3 regions of the Paenibacillus sp. J23TS9 genome follow, and region 3 is predicted to be linked to each of the others. Evidence: riboswitches for the same ligand, from Rfam matches in the RefSeq annotation. Region 3 holds a riboswitch; each other region holds the start of a gene.
What was found. A riboswitch is a leader RNA that binds a small molecule or an ion and turns the genes downstream of it on or off. The one in region 3 is predicted to bind cyclic di-AMP.

Region 1 (5,399 bases), on a different contig from region 3:
ACGGTGGTATTACCGCCCTTGACATCAAGGAAGCGCATCAGTTTAATGAACTGTTCGAAAAGATGCGCTCAGGCGAGAAACGCTAGACTCAGGCGTTCGTACAGCAAAAAAAACACGCTTCGGTAAGACCTCACGGTCTCGAAGCGTGTTTTTTTATTTCTTAAGGATCATTATTTTTTGGCTGCGAGCCACTGGGCTACGTTAGCAATTTCTTCACTCTTCAGCTTGTCTTTGAATGAAGGCATGCCGCCTTTACCTTTAGTAACGATCGTATAAATTTCTTCGGCAGAAAGCTGGGAGCCGATTTTTTGCAGGTTAGGTCCGACACCACCCTGCAGTTGGTCACCGTGGCAGCTAATACAGCTTTGGGCTTTAATCGTTGCTTCAGCCGCTGTAGCATCCATGGTCACTTCAGGCATCGTTGGTTTTTGTTCTTCAGCAACTTGTTCTTTGCCAGGCAGTGTAAACATGAGCACGATGGCAAATACACATGCAATCGCTAACACACCGCTCAAGATCCATTTTTGCATCCGTTTTCGTCCTTTCTATGTAAACTACGGTTCTTCATTTCTTCATTATAACGGAACAAGCCGGTACATCAAATAGTTTGTGACAAAAAGGTAAACGAAAGCAGCGGAAAGGCCATTAAAAATACACAATTTTGTACCATTTATCATTGACGCAATTTAATCTTCTTTATAGACCATGCAGTGAAAACGGCCGATACCTTCCGGTGTCTGCTTTTCATAAGTGTCGGTAATCTCAAATCCTGCCTTAAGGTAGGTGCGGATGGCACGTTCATTCCAGTCTTGGACCTCCAAATCTACAGGCAGTCCGGCATAGCGTGTTCTCGCTGCCTGGATGATAGCATGTACAAAGCTTTTACCCAGTCCGTGTCCGCATAAATCAGGCCTCATGCCGATTCCGAGCCGTATAACATTCACCATGGGGAAGAGCTGTGCAAAGCCGCATAGAGCCCTCTCAGCGTCCAGAACAGACATATACTGCTGTCTCCGTACTTCAGGATCTCCAAGCTCAATTCCGAGCGCCTCCATTTGCTCCCAAGGAAGCCAGCCATAAACCCGGTCGTAAGGTGGTTCATATCTCCAACTGCAGCAAATCTCAGCTTGCTCATGATTCATGGGAACAACAGTGAAAACATCTTTTGAAACGCTCATAGCGTAGGCCCCCTTTTGTTAGAGAAAGCGCTGATCCTTAGGATTTGAAAATATTTTAAAATATATTCCTTACCTCTGTCATTTCACATGTTTATTTACCAGTAGGAGGGGTAATGAAATAATGTAGGCAGTTCCTGGTAATTAAATACAGCAAAGATGCCGACAAAAAAACCCGCTACTTGAGATTTCGGCAAAAATCTCAAGGTACGGGCTTTCGTTCAAACCTGGCAGATGCTAAAAAGCATTACTGCACGTCATCATTGTCTTCGGAATCAACGGCGGCGGTTTGATAAGTATCCGTGCTCATGACTCGTTTCGCGCCAACGTAGCGGTTGACGTAGTAGCTATCACTTAGCGAACTAACCATAACTCCGCGGGATGTGGAGGCATGTGCAAACTTTCCGTCGCCGACATAGATTCCGACATGGGAAACGCCGGAGCCAGAGGTATTGAAGAATACAAGATCTCCTGCTCTCAGGTCGCTGCGGGAAACGGCCGAGCCCATACTAAACTGTGATCCGGATTGATGCGGCAGGTTAATGCCCAGATGTTTGAATACGTATGCTGTAAATCCGGAACAGTCGAAGCCACTCGTTGTAGTTCCTGCGGTTTTGTATTTCGTACCGATAACATCATCAATGACTTTGTCCATTTTGGAGTCTGCGAAAGCGCTTCCGGCTCCAACGGTAAATACGATTGCAAAACTCATGACTGCTGCTGCAAGCTTCTTTTTCAAACAAATATACCCCTTCCGGTGCCTGCGAGGTTAGCTTAAGGATTCGGTAGAAGGTCCCCTATGATCCCTCTGTTGCAAGATCAATTCACCCGTAATGGTTCCCCCGCTTCCCTAGTGTGAGGAAATTCGGCATATATTCTCTACACTATATAAATCAGGAAACGTTTCTTTTTCAAACGGTTCTGCAAAGATTACAAAGTTGTTACTAACTCACTGGGACTATTGTAACAAAGGAATTTTAATTTGGCAATTGTTTCTATCATTAATAAGCGAAAAAAATCAATTTTTTTTAGAAATAAGGAAATATTTAGATGATTTTATAGGAAAATATGTTTATTTGTTGATGGGATGGGTAATTGAGGGGTAAGCGAGAAAAGATATTTGAAGTTTTTATAAATTTTTTTATGAAAAGTTGTTACCTATTAGCCGTTTCATACGTCTAATAGGTAACAAGAAACCCGCGGTAGGGGATTTCGGCAAAAATCTCCAGCGCGGGCGTGTAAGTATTACGTATGTTTATGGGTAAGTATTAGTTGTAGACAGCTGCTTTATATTTAGCAGTGCTCATGACTCGTTTGGCGCCAATGTAGCGGTTGGCGAAATAACTGTTGCTTAGTTTGCTGATTGTAACACCCTTGGAAGAGGATGAATGTGCAAAATTTCCATTACCAACGTAGATTCCGACATGGGAAACGCCTGCGCCAGTCGTATTGAAAAATACCAGATCTCCAGCTCTCAGGTTGCTCTTGGAGACTGCGGTGCCTGTTTTAAATTGGGCGCTGGATTGGCGTGGAATGGAAACACCCAGCTTTTGAAATACATAACGTGTAAAACCAGAACAGTCGAACCCGTTTGTGGTGGTTCCGCCGGTTTTGTAAGTAACCCCGATCGTTTTATGGACAACATTATTCAGTGATGAATCCGCGAATACGCTGGTTCCCATCGAGAACATAAGTGTTAAGCCAAGTGCGGCTGCTGCAAACTTCTTTTTCAAAAACATAAACCCCTTCCGGTTGCCTGCGAGGTTAGCTTAAGGATTCGGTAGAAGGTAGTCCCCTATGATCCCTCTGTTACGAGATCAATTCACCCAAAGTGGTTCCCCCGCTTCCTGGTGCCAAGGAATTCGGCCTTGATCAAGCACCTGAAAGTGACTGGTGGCATGGTATCTTATTAATTGGTAGTTGTTGTTGAAATTCGTTTACAGCACAATTTGAATAGTTACAGTAATTATTACAAAGTTGTTACTAAGTTCGTACCGGATTATTGTATCAGAGGAATGCCGCTTTGGCAAATACATCCGGCACTTAAAAACAAATAAAACCCCATCCCTTTCCTTGTGGAAGGGTGGGGTTTTTCTTCTATCAAGGGATTGAAGTGATGACAAAAAATTAACCATTAGAATTTTTATTTTTCTATATTTTTGTGAGCCTGATGATGCCATAGATCAAACTTGGCGGAAATACCCCATAATCTCATCATACAGCTGACCAGGTGATAGCCTTGCTGGAGAATGAGCGCGATGATCCCGGCCCAGATTAATGAGATGCCTGTACAGATACTAAATAGGAGCAGACTAGTTATACCAAGCACAATCGAAATACCGATTAAAGGTGCCGAACCGCGCAGACAATGCCATAAGGGAGCAAGGAGGCCGGTACCGCCGGTCTTGCCAAACTGCATAAAGAGATTGAGCTGACGAATGATATAGCTGTACAGGAGCCATGCTGCTGCATAAGGAAGGATTTGCAGGGCAAGGGTTTGCACCTGCATACCGTTCAGCAGAATCTCATAGATCTTAGGAACGATCCAGTAGGCAGGTGCCGCAATCAATATCCATTCCACCAGGTGGAATAAAAACACGACCTTTCCATGGCGTTTCATCCCCTGGAAGAAGTATAGACCAATTTCACCTTCACGTTCCCGGTGCAGTCCGTAGAAGATCCCAGCATGGATGAAGGGAGTGGCCAGCATGCGCAGCACGCACATGGAGATCAGGATCCAGACGTACGTATGAACGGTTCCGCTCGTGGACAGGCTCATTTTGCCTTCAATATAGTAGAGCAGTTGGCTCAGCTCATTGGGTGGTGGATCAGGATAGCGCATGAGCAGCGGAACGACGGCCGAATGGACCAGACGGTACAGGAAGTATCCCCAGATCAGCTGGTACAAAAAGAGAATGATGACGATATAAAATTGATTTTTAAGACTTTTCCAGCCATTTGAAATATGGGATTTCACCAGTTCTCACCTCACCAGGACAGACTTCCAAGCAGAGTCTCAATCAGCTTGGTGATGCTCAAGTTCCAGCGGATCAGCACCTTGTTATCCATATCCGCCTTTAAATAGTTGTTAATATGCTTGTTCTCCATCACAATCGAGTATTTCGGATCAACCATTGCCCAGGCCAGCGGCGCGCTGTATTCCAGCTTAAACTCGGCGCTGTCACCTGTTCCGTTCCAAACCTTGTTCAGCGTATGGCCGTCGGTAAAGGTGAACATGATCGGAACCTCAGAATAGTCGCCACCCTTTTTCGAAATCTTGACGGTGGATTCATAGACAGGTGCTGTATCGTTGTCATTTTTGTGTACAGAGATGGAGTCTACTGCGAAATCGGCCATCTGATTGCCGTATACATACTGGTCAAAGAAGGTTTGCCACGATTCATGGGTAACCTGCTCGACCACCTTTTGGAAATCAGCTGTTGCAGGATGCTTGAACCGGTACTTTTTAGCATAGGTGCTCATAATTTTACTCATGGTCTGCGAGCCGACCTGCTGTTCCATCCCTTTCAGAAGCAGCTTGGCGCGGTAATAAACGTTGAGCGCGTATTGATCCTGTGAGCCGTATTTCCATGCTTCTTGCGTTAAAGACATGGGTGAAGAAATGATTGAGGCTTGGATCGGCAGGTTTGGAATAACGCCATACTCCTGCTCCATGAGCTTATCCTCAGCGTATGAAGTGAAACCCTCATCCAGCCATGCCTCTTCAAACTCATTGCTGGCTAGCATGCCGTAAAAATATTGATGTCCGATCTCATGGATGACCGTCCGTTCCAGATCATAACCGGGTGATTCGTCTTTGGCGCCGAAGGCTGTTACCAGCGTTGGATATTCCATCCCGCCAGCCCCGTTGCCTGATTCAGGCGGAACGACTATGGACAAGGTAGAGTAAGGGTATGAACCATACCATTTGCTGAAGTATTTGAGAGCAGCTTTGGCGGCGAAGAAATATCTTTCCTTCAAGTCCTTATGAGCAGGGTCCAAATAAAGCTTGATCTTTACGCCCGGTACCTCGGCAGAGGAGAAGGGCTCCTCAGCGACAACAAAGTTTGGTGACGCTGCCCAGGCAAAGTCGTGAACATCGTCGGCATAAAACTGATAGATTTTTTCGTTGTTGCGAACCTGTGCGGCCTGTACAGGAAATCCGGTTGCGGCGACGATATAGTTGTCCGGTACATGAATGCGGACGCTATAGATGCCAAAGTC
Region 2 (5,399 bases), on a different contig from region 3:
CTGATCTCCGTCTTGGTCCTGCAGAAGTTTGAACAGGAGACACGCCATTGATATCCATTTCAAGCAACATCACTCGCTTCATCATTGTGGTCATCTCTTTGTGAAGGCATTCTTCCTGCTATTATGATTCCATTCCTGGATATTCATTCAAATACATGACAGATAAGATCTTTGAAACTTGCATACAACGAAAAAAACCCTGACAGCGTTTGCCGACAGGGTTTCTGTAATGTTGTCGTTATTTTTTCAGGTGATACGGAACAGTCGTTACGATGACGTCCTTGCGATAAAGCAAATAGGCGCGAATCATAAAACTTGTCTGGTTATGCAGCAGATTTTGCCAGCTTTTCTTAGGAATAAACTGTGGAATAATCACCGTCACTTGATAATGGGATTCACTGGCTTTCCGGTGCACCGTATCGATAAATTTGCTTAGAGGATGAATGATGCTCCGGTAAGGAGAATGCAAAGTCACAAGACGTACATCGGGTCTCCACTGGTTCCATTTTTCCTCGAACCGTGTCTCTTCTTCTCTTTCAAAAGGAATGTAAACGGCGATGATCTGATCGGCTGACAGTGACTTCGCATAATTCAAGGAATGCTCGACAACGTGTGTGATGCCGGACACGGGCAGAATGACGACATTACCTTCAATCGGGACAGCTTGCTCACAAGTGGCAAGTCGTAATTGTTCACCAACTGCTTCATAATGCTTCTTAATGCGGTGAAAAAGATAAACGATCAGCGGCAAGAATATCAGTACAGGCCAAACCTGCGAAAATTTGGTCATAAAGAACATGATGGAAACCGTAAAGCTGATAAGCGCTCCTATCGTATTAATAATCAGTTTAGGGACCCAGCCTGCCGGTTTTTCGCGAATCCATTTGACCATCATGCCCGTCTGTGAAAGGGTAAATGGAATGAATACACCCACCGCATATAATGGAATCAGATGCTCGGTTTGTCCGTGGAACGCAATAATCAGGACGATCGATAATAATCCCAGGATGATAATGCCATTCGAATACCCGAGACGATCTCCCCGGACAGTGAACATTCTTGGAATAAACTTATCCTTGGCAAGATTGACCGCAAGCAGGGGGAAAGCTGAATATCCCGTATTGGCTGCAAGGATCAGAATTAAGGCGGTCGTTCCCTGAATAAAGAAGTACATAAAATGCCGGCCGAAGGTCTGCTTGGCAATTTGAGATACTACCGTTTCATGAGCATTAGGCGAGATACCTAAATAATAAGCAAGGAAAACGATACCCGAGAACAACAGGGCAAGCAGGATTCCCATGGCCATTAACGTTTTGGCCGCATTTTTGGGTCCAGGATCTTTAAAGTTGGGTATAGCATTCGATATCGCTTCAACCCCTGTAAGAGCCGAGCTGCCTGATGCGAATGCTTTTAAGAGTAAAAACAAGCTGATGCCGGCAACCGGCGTCCCAATCGGAGCATGTAATTCGGGAGACACATGTCCCGTCATAATGTTGTACATACCTACCCCAATCAGGATGAATAATGCAAATGCGAATAAATATACCGGGTAGGCCAAGATAGATGCAGACTCGGTTACACCCCTTAAATTCAATATCGTAATCAGAATGACAAAAATTACGGCAATAGCCACCGTATGCTCATGCAGGGCAGGGAAAGCCGAAGTTAATGCGTCTGTGCCCGCCGACACGCTGACGGCAACTGTCAAAATATAATCGACCAACAAAGAGCCACCCGCAACCAGCCCAGAATAAACCCCCAGGTTCTGCTTGGATACGACATAGGCTCCCCCGCCATGCGGATAAGCAAAGATGATTTGACGGTATGAAAGAATCAGAGCCGTTAATAAAACCAATACTCCGATCCCAATGGGTATCGAATACCAGAATGCTGCCGTGCTTACCGTGATCAAAACCAACAGGATTTGTTCCGGTCCATAAGCAACGGATGATAAGGCGTCAGAGGAAAGTATTGCCAACGCCTTTTTTTTATTAAGTTTTTGTTCTCCCAGTTGGGTCGATTTCAGAGGCCGCCCGATTAGAAGTCTTTTTAATGCTGCCATTGCCTTAGTGTCACCGCCAGTGTCAAGTTGTAATATCATAGATGTCCCGAAACGGTTATCGCTCATAACCATTTCGACACGACAAAAAAAGCCGCAGGAAAGTTGGACCTTCCCGTGGCTTGTTAAAAACTTTTGCACACGACAAATTCCTCTTTCATAACGCTTACGAGGTTAGCTGACGGATTCGGGCTTGAAAGTATCCCTACACTTATAGTTAATAACCAAGTGATTCACCCCTAGGATGAAAAAAACTCATCCTCTTTGGTTCCCCCGCTCCTGATTTCAGAATTAAGCGATCTAGGAGTATATAATTTCAGGTTCACAAGTCATGATTACGAATGAAATCTTACTCCTTTCAAACACTTCATGTAAAGAAGCAAAGAGTCAAGGATAGGTTCAAAATCTTCTAATATGTGTTCATGGCATCGTTTACAATGAGTGGATGCTATGCTTTACTCGAATTATCTTTAATTCCCTCCAATTCCTGATCCAACTCACAGTTCCGAATCACCCCTATCCAAACATCAATACACAATTGAGCAAAATTAATTCATAGTAAGAAATTAAATCGTGAACATTGTCGTCATTTAGGCTATCGTTTCGTTATTTTGAATCCACAAAAAAAGGCCGCGGTTTCCGCGGACTCTTAAGAGGATATTTTCTTTTCTCACGATATTCCTGCCACGTTCGTTGAACTAGATAACCTAATAATATGGAAATTCCTCTCTGATTCCCAACATACTTTGGAGGCCATTTATTCATTCAGCAAAGCTGCTTGGCGCTTGTAATGATCCTCGATCACCATGCAGGCCATGGCTTCGATCACGGGCACGACGCGGGGGCAAATGCACGGATCATGCCTGCCGATCGTCTTAATCTCCCTCTCATTGCCGTTCACGTCAATAGTCCGTTGTGGTAAGGAAATAGATGAAGTCGGCTTGACGACGACACGGAACACAATATCAGCTCCTGTGCTGATTCCTCCGATGATCCCCCCGGCATGGTTTGTCAGGAATCCATCTGTGTCCATCTGATCATTGTGTTCGCTTCCCCGCATTGCGGCTGCTTGAAAGCCCGCCCCGAATTCAATACCCTTAATCGCGCCCACGGACAACATAGCCCTTGCCAGCTCTGCGTCCAATTTGTCGAACACGGGCTCCCCTAGCCCCGGAGCGACGCCGCGGATTCGGCATTCGACGATACCTCCGCAGCTGTCACCCTCTTCAGTCAGCTGTTCGATCTTCTCGATCATGCGACTTGCGGCTGCCGTATCGCACGCCCGCACCGCATTGCGTTCAATGACATCGGCGTCGAAATTCTCGCATTTTATACCGCCGATCTCAGTCGTATAGGCCAGAATCGAAACACCCCGCCGGTCCAAAAGCTTACGCGCCACCGCTCCCGCAGCCACCCGAGCAGTCGTCTCCCTTCCTGAAGCCCTGCCGCTGCCGCGAAAATCGCGAATTCCATACTTTTTCTCATATGTGAGATCCGCATGCCCGGGCCGGTACATGTTTTGGATGTCGTCGTATGCTGACGGGCGCATATCTGTATTGTTAAGCATGATGCACAGTGGCGTCCCCGTTGTACGCCCCTCGAATAGGCCAGATAGGATGCGTATCTTATCGTATTCCTTCCGGGGAGTCGTGACTGAGGATTGTCCCGGCCTTCTTCTATCCATCTGAATCTGGATGTATGCCTCGTCCAGCTCAACGCCCGGCGTGACACCCTCCACAATTACGCCTACAGCCTCTCCGTGTGATTCCCCGAACGTGGTCATTTTTAACCGCTCTCCGAACGTACTTCCCGCCATGCTAATTCCTCCCCGAATATTTAGAATTTCTTCTCTTTCAGTTTAGAGTTATACTTGAAATAAATGAAATCGTAATATTCGACGTGTGCCATAGAGAGGATTGATATCAAATGATCGCGAACACAGAATGGTATCGCGTTTTCCTGCATGCTGCTGAGACTTCCAATTTGACGAAAGCCGCGCAAAATCTCCATATGACGCAGCCTTCTGTGAGTTATGCAATCAAGCAGCTTGAAGGGGCTTTCGGTGTTGTGCTATTCGACCGATTATCCAAGGGGGTCCGCTTAACGCAAGAAGGACAGGATTTGTATAAGCATGTCCGGCAAGCGTTCGAGGAACTTGATGCTGCAGAGCGCCGCATGAAGAAACTGAAGCAGTTTAGCGAAGGACGGCTGAGAATTGGTGCAAACGGGGCGATCGTTAAGGATTTTCTTTTACCCTCGCTCGACTCGTTCCATGCCGATTATCCCGACATTCGCATTCAACTGACGCAGGAGCGGACCAGCAGCATTTTGGAACGTTTAAAAAAAGGCTCTCTGGACCTTGGCTTCGTCCATCTGCCGGTATCGGATGAAGAAATCAAGGTCCTCGACTCCCATGCCTCGCCTTATTGTGCGGTCGTTGGAACGGCTTTTGCGGATTGGACACGAGAGCCCTTACGGACTGAAGAGCTGACTAAGCTTCCTCTGTTAATGCTATCCATGGGCAGCTCGACACGATTTTTCATCGAAGGGTGGTTCCGATCGCAAGGGGTGGAAGTGGAAGCCGATTTCGAGTTGAGCAGCTTGGATATGCTCGCGGAATTTGCCGAGCGAGGTTATGGGATAGCCTTCTTGCCTCGGGACTTTGTCGCATCTCGTATTGCGGACGGATCGTTGCTGGAGCTTAGAACAGAAATCCCCCTACCGGATCGGCATATCGGTATTGCTGTCCACAAATATTTGACCCCATCGCTGGCTGCAGGGGCTTTTTTGGGGATGCTGCAGAACTGACGATTCTTTAACGCATTCAAGATGTTTCTACAAAACGTACCTGAATTTCCGATAGCTTAATGGTGGCAACGCATTCTCGAATACGACCTGTAGCCTAAAACAAAAAAAGCCGCGATTTCCGCAGCTCCTTCTGGATCTATGTTCCTTCGTTAATTAACCCGTTGCCATCATGCTACATGCTCCCTGTTTCGTTTGCTACCCTTCCACCTGCGCCCAGACATCCTTATATTCCTTATGCCTTTTAAATTGAGCCAAAGCAAACGAGCACGCGGGAACGATTTGCTTGCCTTCCTTGCGGGCGATATCTACGACCGCCTTCACCAGCTGATCGCCTATCTTCTGGCCTCGCAGCTGTTCCGATACATACGTATGGTCAATAACAATGATCCGGTCATCGAGCGGCTTGAAGTGAATCTCCGCAACGTCTTGTCCATCCTCCACGAGGACGAGTTCCTGACTGCCCTCACGAATTTCTCTCATGGGTTTCACGCTCCTTGTCGGTTGCTCTACTTTCTCATCTATTCTTCCCCCT
Region 3 (5,399 bases):
TCCGCGATAAAAAGCTAGACGCCGGGATTGTGGCCTCTTCCATTGAGGAGCCCGGGCTGCGCTGCACCGCTTTGTTTGACGATCATCTGGAGCTGGTGCTTCCCGAAAACCATCCACTCACCGAGCAGGGGGATGTGAGCATGGACATGCTGCACAGTCTCCCCATGATTATATTCTCAACGGGAACCTGGTATCGTAAACTTACCGATGAACTTTTTCATCGTGCAGGCGTGGTTCCAGATATCCGAATGGAGATGGATTCGTTTGAGGCCATTGTGCGGCTGCTCCCGGCGTGCAAGGCGGCAGCCCTTCTGCCAAAATCTTATCTGCGCAGTCAACTGATGGATGATAATGGTCTTGTTACGATTCATATCCCGGCTTTAAAAGAAACCCGGCGCACCACCTCGCTGATCTACTCGGAAAACGGAGGACTCAGTGCTGGGGCCAAACGTTGGATAGAGGAAACCAAATCTATATTTGGCCAATATGTTCAGCAGGGTACTCATATTCCATCATTTTAGAAAAAGAGCTGCCCTTCAATGTAGTTTGTTCTACAGCGAGGAGCAGCTTATTGCTCATATATAAGGAGAGTACGATTCAAACCATCACAATCAATAAATTGAAGAATTATCAGACGCCTCGCGTTTTATCTCCAGATTTAATCTCAAGTCCAAGCTTCCGGGCAACGAAACCGGTAGTGCTGGCCTGCAGCAGAATGGTTAGCATAATGGCCATGAACGTGACTGCAGATATCATGCCTGCATGTGCTACACCCATCCCCACAATCATGCCGGAGAGCGCCGCGGGAATCACACCGGTTTCACGTACCCACATCATGAAAAGAAGCTCACGCCAGGACCACTTCACCTTACGATCCGGAAGCGCACACAGCAGCACGGTCAGCGGGCGGGCAATAAACATCAGAATCAGCACCGCTGCCAGACTCGGCCAGAAATAGTCACCCAACGCGCGGAAATCAACCTGGCTGCCCAGCAGGATAAAGATCAGCATTCGCATCATGACGCTGGTGTTATCCGCAAAGGTTCCCGTTTCCTCCAGCTTATCATCCATGGAAAGGCCCATTGTATCGGCATTGCCCCAGATCAGTCCGGCTACGAAGGTTGCCATAAATCCGCTCACGTGAAGCATATCTCCTATTAAATAGGAAGAAAGTGCAACAACGATCATAGCAATGGTCGTGTAATCCTTAAGCACGCCTAGACGGAAATGCGCCACCAAATAGGTTAATATAATCGCTACCACGGCGCCGACTACAATACCGCCTACAGCCGTTTTCACAAAATCCCAGGCCATGTTACCGATCTGCAGCGATTTCCCGCCGGTAACTGCTGCAAGCAAAGCGAAGGTAAGGATTGAGCCGGTAGCATCATTGAATGCCGACTCACTCTCTACGGTCTCTCTTACCCGCTCCTTAATCTTGACCTGCTTAAAGACCGGAATAATCGAAGCTGGATCCGTTGATGCAATAACGGCAGCCGCAAGCAAAGAGAATATCCAATCGAGTCCAAATAAAAAATGAACTGCTGTACCCACGACGGCTGTCGTGATAATCACTCCGGGGACACTGAGCAGAGAAAGCGTAATCCATACCTTTTTCAGTCCGCTGAGCCGCAAATTCCTACCGCCGTCGAAGAGAATCAGTGCCGAGCCTACCGTCAATATCAGCTGGTTGATCAGGGAGCTGCTCGCCGCATTAATCAGATGCAGTCCTCTTCCGAGCACCATACCTGCGATAATAAATACAGCAACATCCGGCAGCTTCAGCCAGGAGGCCAGCCTTCCGGCCAGCATCCCCACCGTAATGATGAAGAGCAGAAGAATTAATATATGATGAATGATTTCTGTAGTTGAAGATTCCACAATTGGCCACTTCCCGCTCTAGTTTACATTTACGGCTTCGCTCTCGAAGCGGTCTATATTGCTATTTGCACCGATAATGACCATGATATCTCCTGCATGTAGCTGATCCATCGCTGTGGGAGCGACAATAATTTTCCCGTCGCGGTGCAATGCAACAATGCTGCAGCCGAATTTGGCACGCGTATTGACCTCGCTCAGCGTTTTGCCGTTCAGCGTTTCAGGCACCGTCATTTCCACGATACTGTACTCTTTGGATAACTCGATGTAATCCAGCAGGTTCGGTGTGACGAGCTGATGGGCCACGCGAATTCCCATATCTCTTTCCGGAAAAATCACCCGGTCAACGCCAAGCTTCGCTAAGGCGCGCCCATGAAGGATCGATATCGCTTTGGCAACGACTGTGCGAACACCCAAGTCCTTCAGCAAAATCGCGGCGAGAATGCTCATTTGAATATCATCGCCAATGGCTACAACCCCGCAGTCAAAATTCCGGATGCCCAGTGATTTCAATACTTCCTCATCCGTGGCATCGGCTACGACCGCATGCGTCAGGTACTCGCTCATATTGCTGACTACTTCTTCATTCTTGTCAATTCCAAGCACCTCATACCCCAGATCGATAAGCTCCAATGCAAGACTCGAGCCAAAACGCCCCAGACCGATGACGACAAACTGCTGTGTTTTCATTTCTCTACTGATACTCCTTATATAATCAAATTTCTATTTTCTCTAACACATCTAACCGATAATAATTTTCCCTTCGGGATGACGATATAACTCTTTGCCCTTTTTAGGACCCAGTGCATACGCGAGTGTAAGTGGTCCCAGTCGTCCGGCAAACATCGTGAGACAGATCAGGATCTTGCCAACCAGCGTTAAGTGGGGAGTGAGCCCCAAGGATAGTCCAACCGTGCCGAACGCCGAGGTCGTTTCATACAGAATGGTCAAAAAGTTACTGTCCTCCGTCGTAGAGAGCACCATGGACACCCCTACCACCAGGAATAGAGCCAGGAAGGTAATCGTCAATGCTTTGAAAATACGCTCCTGTGCCAAGCGGTAACGGAACAGCACGATATCATCACGGCCACGGATCATCGCAATGACCGCTCCAACCAGAATGGTGAAGGTCGTGGTCTTGATCCCCCCTCCGGTAGATCCCGGCGAAGCACCGATAAACATCAATATAACCATGAAGAATTGGGAAGCTTGACGCATACTCGCCAAATCCAGTGTGTTTGCGCCTGCTGTACGCGGGGTGACCGACTGGAAGAAAGATGCGAGAATTTTGCCGCCCCAGTTCAGAGATCCAAGCGTTCTGGGATTCGTGAATTCGAAAACAAAAATTACCACTGCTCCGGCCAATATCAATGCTCCTGTCATCGACAGCACGACTTTTGTATGCAGTGAGAGCTTGCGTTTATTGTGATACTCTACCAGGTCAGACAAAACGATGAAGCCGATCCCCCCTGATACAATCAAGAACATCACAACAATATTCACGAGTGGATCATATACATAACCCGTGAGGCTGTTAAAGTGTCCAAACAGATCAAAACCCGCATTGTTGAACATCGATACACCGTGAAAAATCCCGAAGTATATTGCCCTGCCAAGCGGCATATCAAATGACCAGCGGATGGCAAACAAAATCGCTCCGCAGCCTTCAATGGCGAGTGAAAAAATCAGAACCTTACGAATCAGGCGCACGATGCCTTCCATTGTATTCTGGTTCATCGCTTCCTGCAGTATTAAGCGGTCACGCAGTGAAATCTTGCGCTTCAGCGCCAGGGAGAATAACGTTGCCATCGTCATGATGCCGAGTCCGCCCACCTGAATGAGCAGCATGATCACAACTTGTCCGAAGGTGCTGAAGAAAGTACCTGTATCTTTGACAACCAATCCCGTAACACATGTTGCCGATGTCGCAGTGAATAAAGCGTCAATAAAACGAAGCGGCTTGCCCGTTGTATTCGAAATCGGCAAGGTGAGAAGTATGGCCCCGATCAGAATAATACCAGCGAACCCCAGAACCAGAATTTGCGGGGGCGCCAATCGAAACCATTTGAATTTAGCTGTCAACATAGTCACCTCTTTAAAAAAGTCAAAAGAAAAAAAGCATCGGAAATCCAATGCCTTTCGGTTTGGGCTCCTGCTGCATAACGCCTACGAGGTTAGCTGACGGATTCGGGCATGCACAGGTTGCCCTATTCGCTGCATTACAACGAAATTCACCCCTAAATAATGGTTCCCCCGTTTTCGAACGGAAATTCGGCGTATATATTATTCAATTGCATCAAAATTATAATCCTTATTGTTTTACATCACAAAGCCATTATTTGAATGAAAACCCCGAAATACAGCCAGATTACATCACAATTCTCATATAAGTCTGCCATTTTCTCGGGTTTACAAAACTTTTCCTTGATTTTCATCGTTTTTTCATGCTTCAAACGGGAGAAAACTGGCTTTAAGTGGACATCGTATGCTATGTTTACGTTTATACTATGTATATAACCACAATATAACCATGTTAAAGGGGGCATTTCATGAATCCCGTCGGACAACCACTTCAGCTCAAAGTCAATTATAAACGGCTGGGAGTGTTCGCGGTCATCGGTCTTGTTCTATTTGTCCTGTTCCAAGTCCTGCCTTCCACAGCATCAGATACGCTCGAGCAGCAGGACACCAAGGTCATCAGCAAGGAGCAGGCGCAAAGCGCCGCCGTGGCATTCGCGCAAAATACGCTTCACCTTCAGATCGACATGAGTAAGGAAGCGCTCGTTACCTATCAGTCCAGTTCCGAGTTATTCGGATATTTATCCAAGGAGAAGCTTCTGGATAAATACAATAAAACATACGAAAAGAACTATCCTTATGATGTCTTCCGCGTCCGTTTGACCGAGCAGGGAGACAATGGCTATACCAGTGTCGACATACATATGAATTCAGGCAAAGTCATTGCGTTTTCCGTGACACCGCAATATTCGAAATATGCGGTTGCGATGGCGGAGACCAATAAGAAAATGCGTGATAGTAAACTGAGGATTGTTGAAGGCAATATGACTCTTCAGGATAAAGAGCAGCTTGCAGAGCCTTGGCTTCAGAAGCTGGGATATGATACCGGAAAACTGGAGGTTTCCACTGGCGGCAGCGATGCAGGACTCCTCTATACGGATCCAAGCAAGTCGATCGGGAGCTCGAATCTCCAGTTGAAGTTTGCTTTTGAAGACGGAGCAATTCATTCCTTCCAGCCGGCTTTCTCCATCCCTGAAACGCATACAGCCTATGTGGAAAAGGAAACGTCAAAGGCGAAGTGGCTCACCATGCTGGGATACGGGCTCCTCACGTTCGTACTTGGCGTGCTTGCCATTGTTTACAGTGCTTTGTCCCGGCATCATACCTCTTTCAAGAGGGGGATATTCCTGAGTGCCTTTTATTTTGCAGTTGCCACATTCAGCAGCTACAACATGCTGCCGGCGTTTGAAGCAGAAGGGCTTTCCGGTTTTGCACTTACCGTC

Region 1: another riboswitch for cyclic di-AMP. It lies ahead of KJS65_RS29245 (C40 family peptidase); the one in region 3 lies ahead of KJS65_RS24900 (TrkH family potassium uptake protein).
Region 2: another riboswitch for cyclic di-AMP. It lies ahead of KJS65_RS08710 (APC family permease); the one in region 3 lies ahead of KJS65_RS24900 (TrkH family potassium uptake protein).

Annotation. Positions count from the first base shown of each region.
Region 1 covers NZ_BOSG01000011.1:26,767-32,165, reverse strand. The annotation lists gene KJS65_RS29260 (4a-hydroxytetrahydrobiopterin dehydratase) at 1-86, shown strand, start outside; gene KJS65_RS29255 (c-type cytochrome) at 171-530, opposite strand; gene KJS65_RS29250 (GNAT family N-acetyltransferase) at 687-1,178, opposite strand; gene KJS65_RS29245 (C40 family peptidase) at 1,423-1,914, opposite strand; cyclic di-AMP (ydaO/yuaA leader) riboswitch at 1,919-2,056, opposite strand; gene KJS65_RS29240 (C40 family peptidase) at 2,444-2,908, opposite strand; cyclic di-AMP (ydaO/yuaA leader) riboswitch at 2,914-3,053, opposite strand; gene KJS65_RS29235 (hypothetical protein) at 3,319-4,152, opposite strand; gene KJS65_RS29230 (M1 family metallopeptidase) at 4,164-5,399, opposite strand, start outside.
Region 2 covers NZ_BOSG01000001.1:1,838,245-1,843,643, forward strand. The annotation lists gene KJS65_RS08705 (VanW family protein) at 1-63, opposite strand, end outside; gene KJS65_RS08710 (APC family permease) at 239-2,062, opposite strand; cyclic di-AMP (ydaO/yuaA leader) riboswitch at 2,207-2,367, opposite strand; gene aroC (chorismate synthase) at 2,817-3,875, opposite strand; gene KJS65_RS08720 (LysR family transcriptional regulator) at 3,986-4,867, shown strand; gene KJS65_RS08725 (GNAT family N-acetyltransferase) at 5,063-5,347, opposite strand.
Region 3 covers NZ_BOSG01000005.1:203,484-208,882, reverse strand. The annotation lists gene KJS65_RS24915 (LysR family transcriptional regulator) at 1-521, shown strand, start outside; gene KJS65_RS24910 (cation:proton antiporter) at 631-1,881, opposite strand; gene KJS65_RS24905 (potassium channel family protein) at 1,900-2,568, opposite strand; gene KJS65_RS24900 (TrkH family potassium uptake protein) at 2,620-3,963, opposite strand; cyclic di-AMP (ydaO/yuaA leader) riboswitch at 4,027-4,165, opposite strand; gene KJS65_RS24895 (CPBP family intramembrane glutamic endopeptidase) at 4,428-5,399, shown strand, end outside.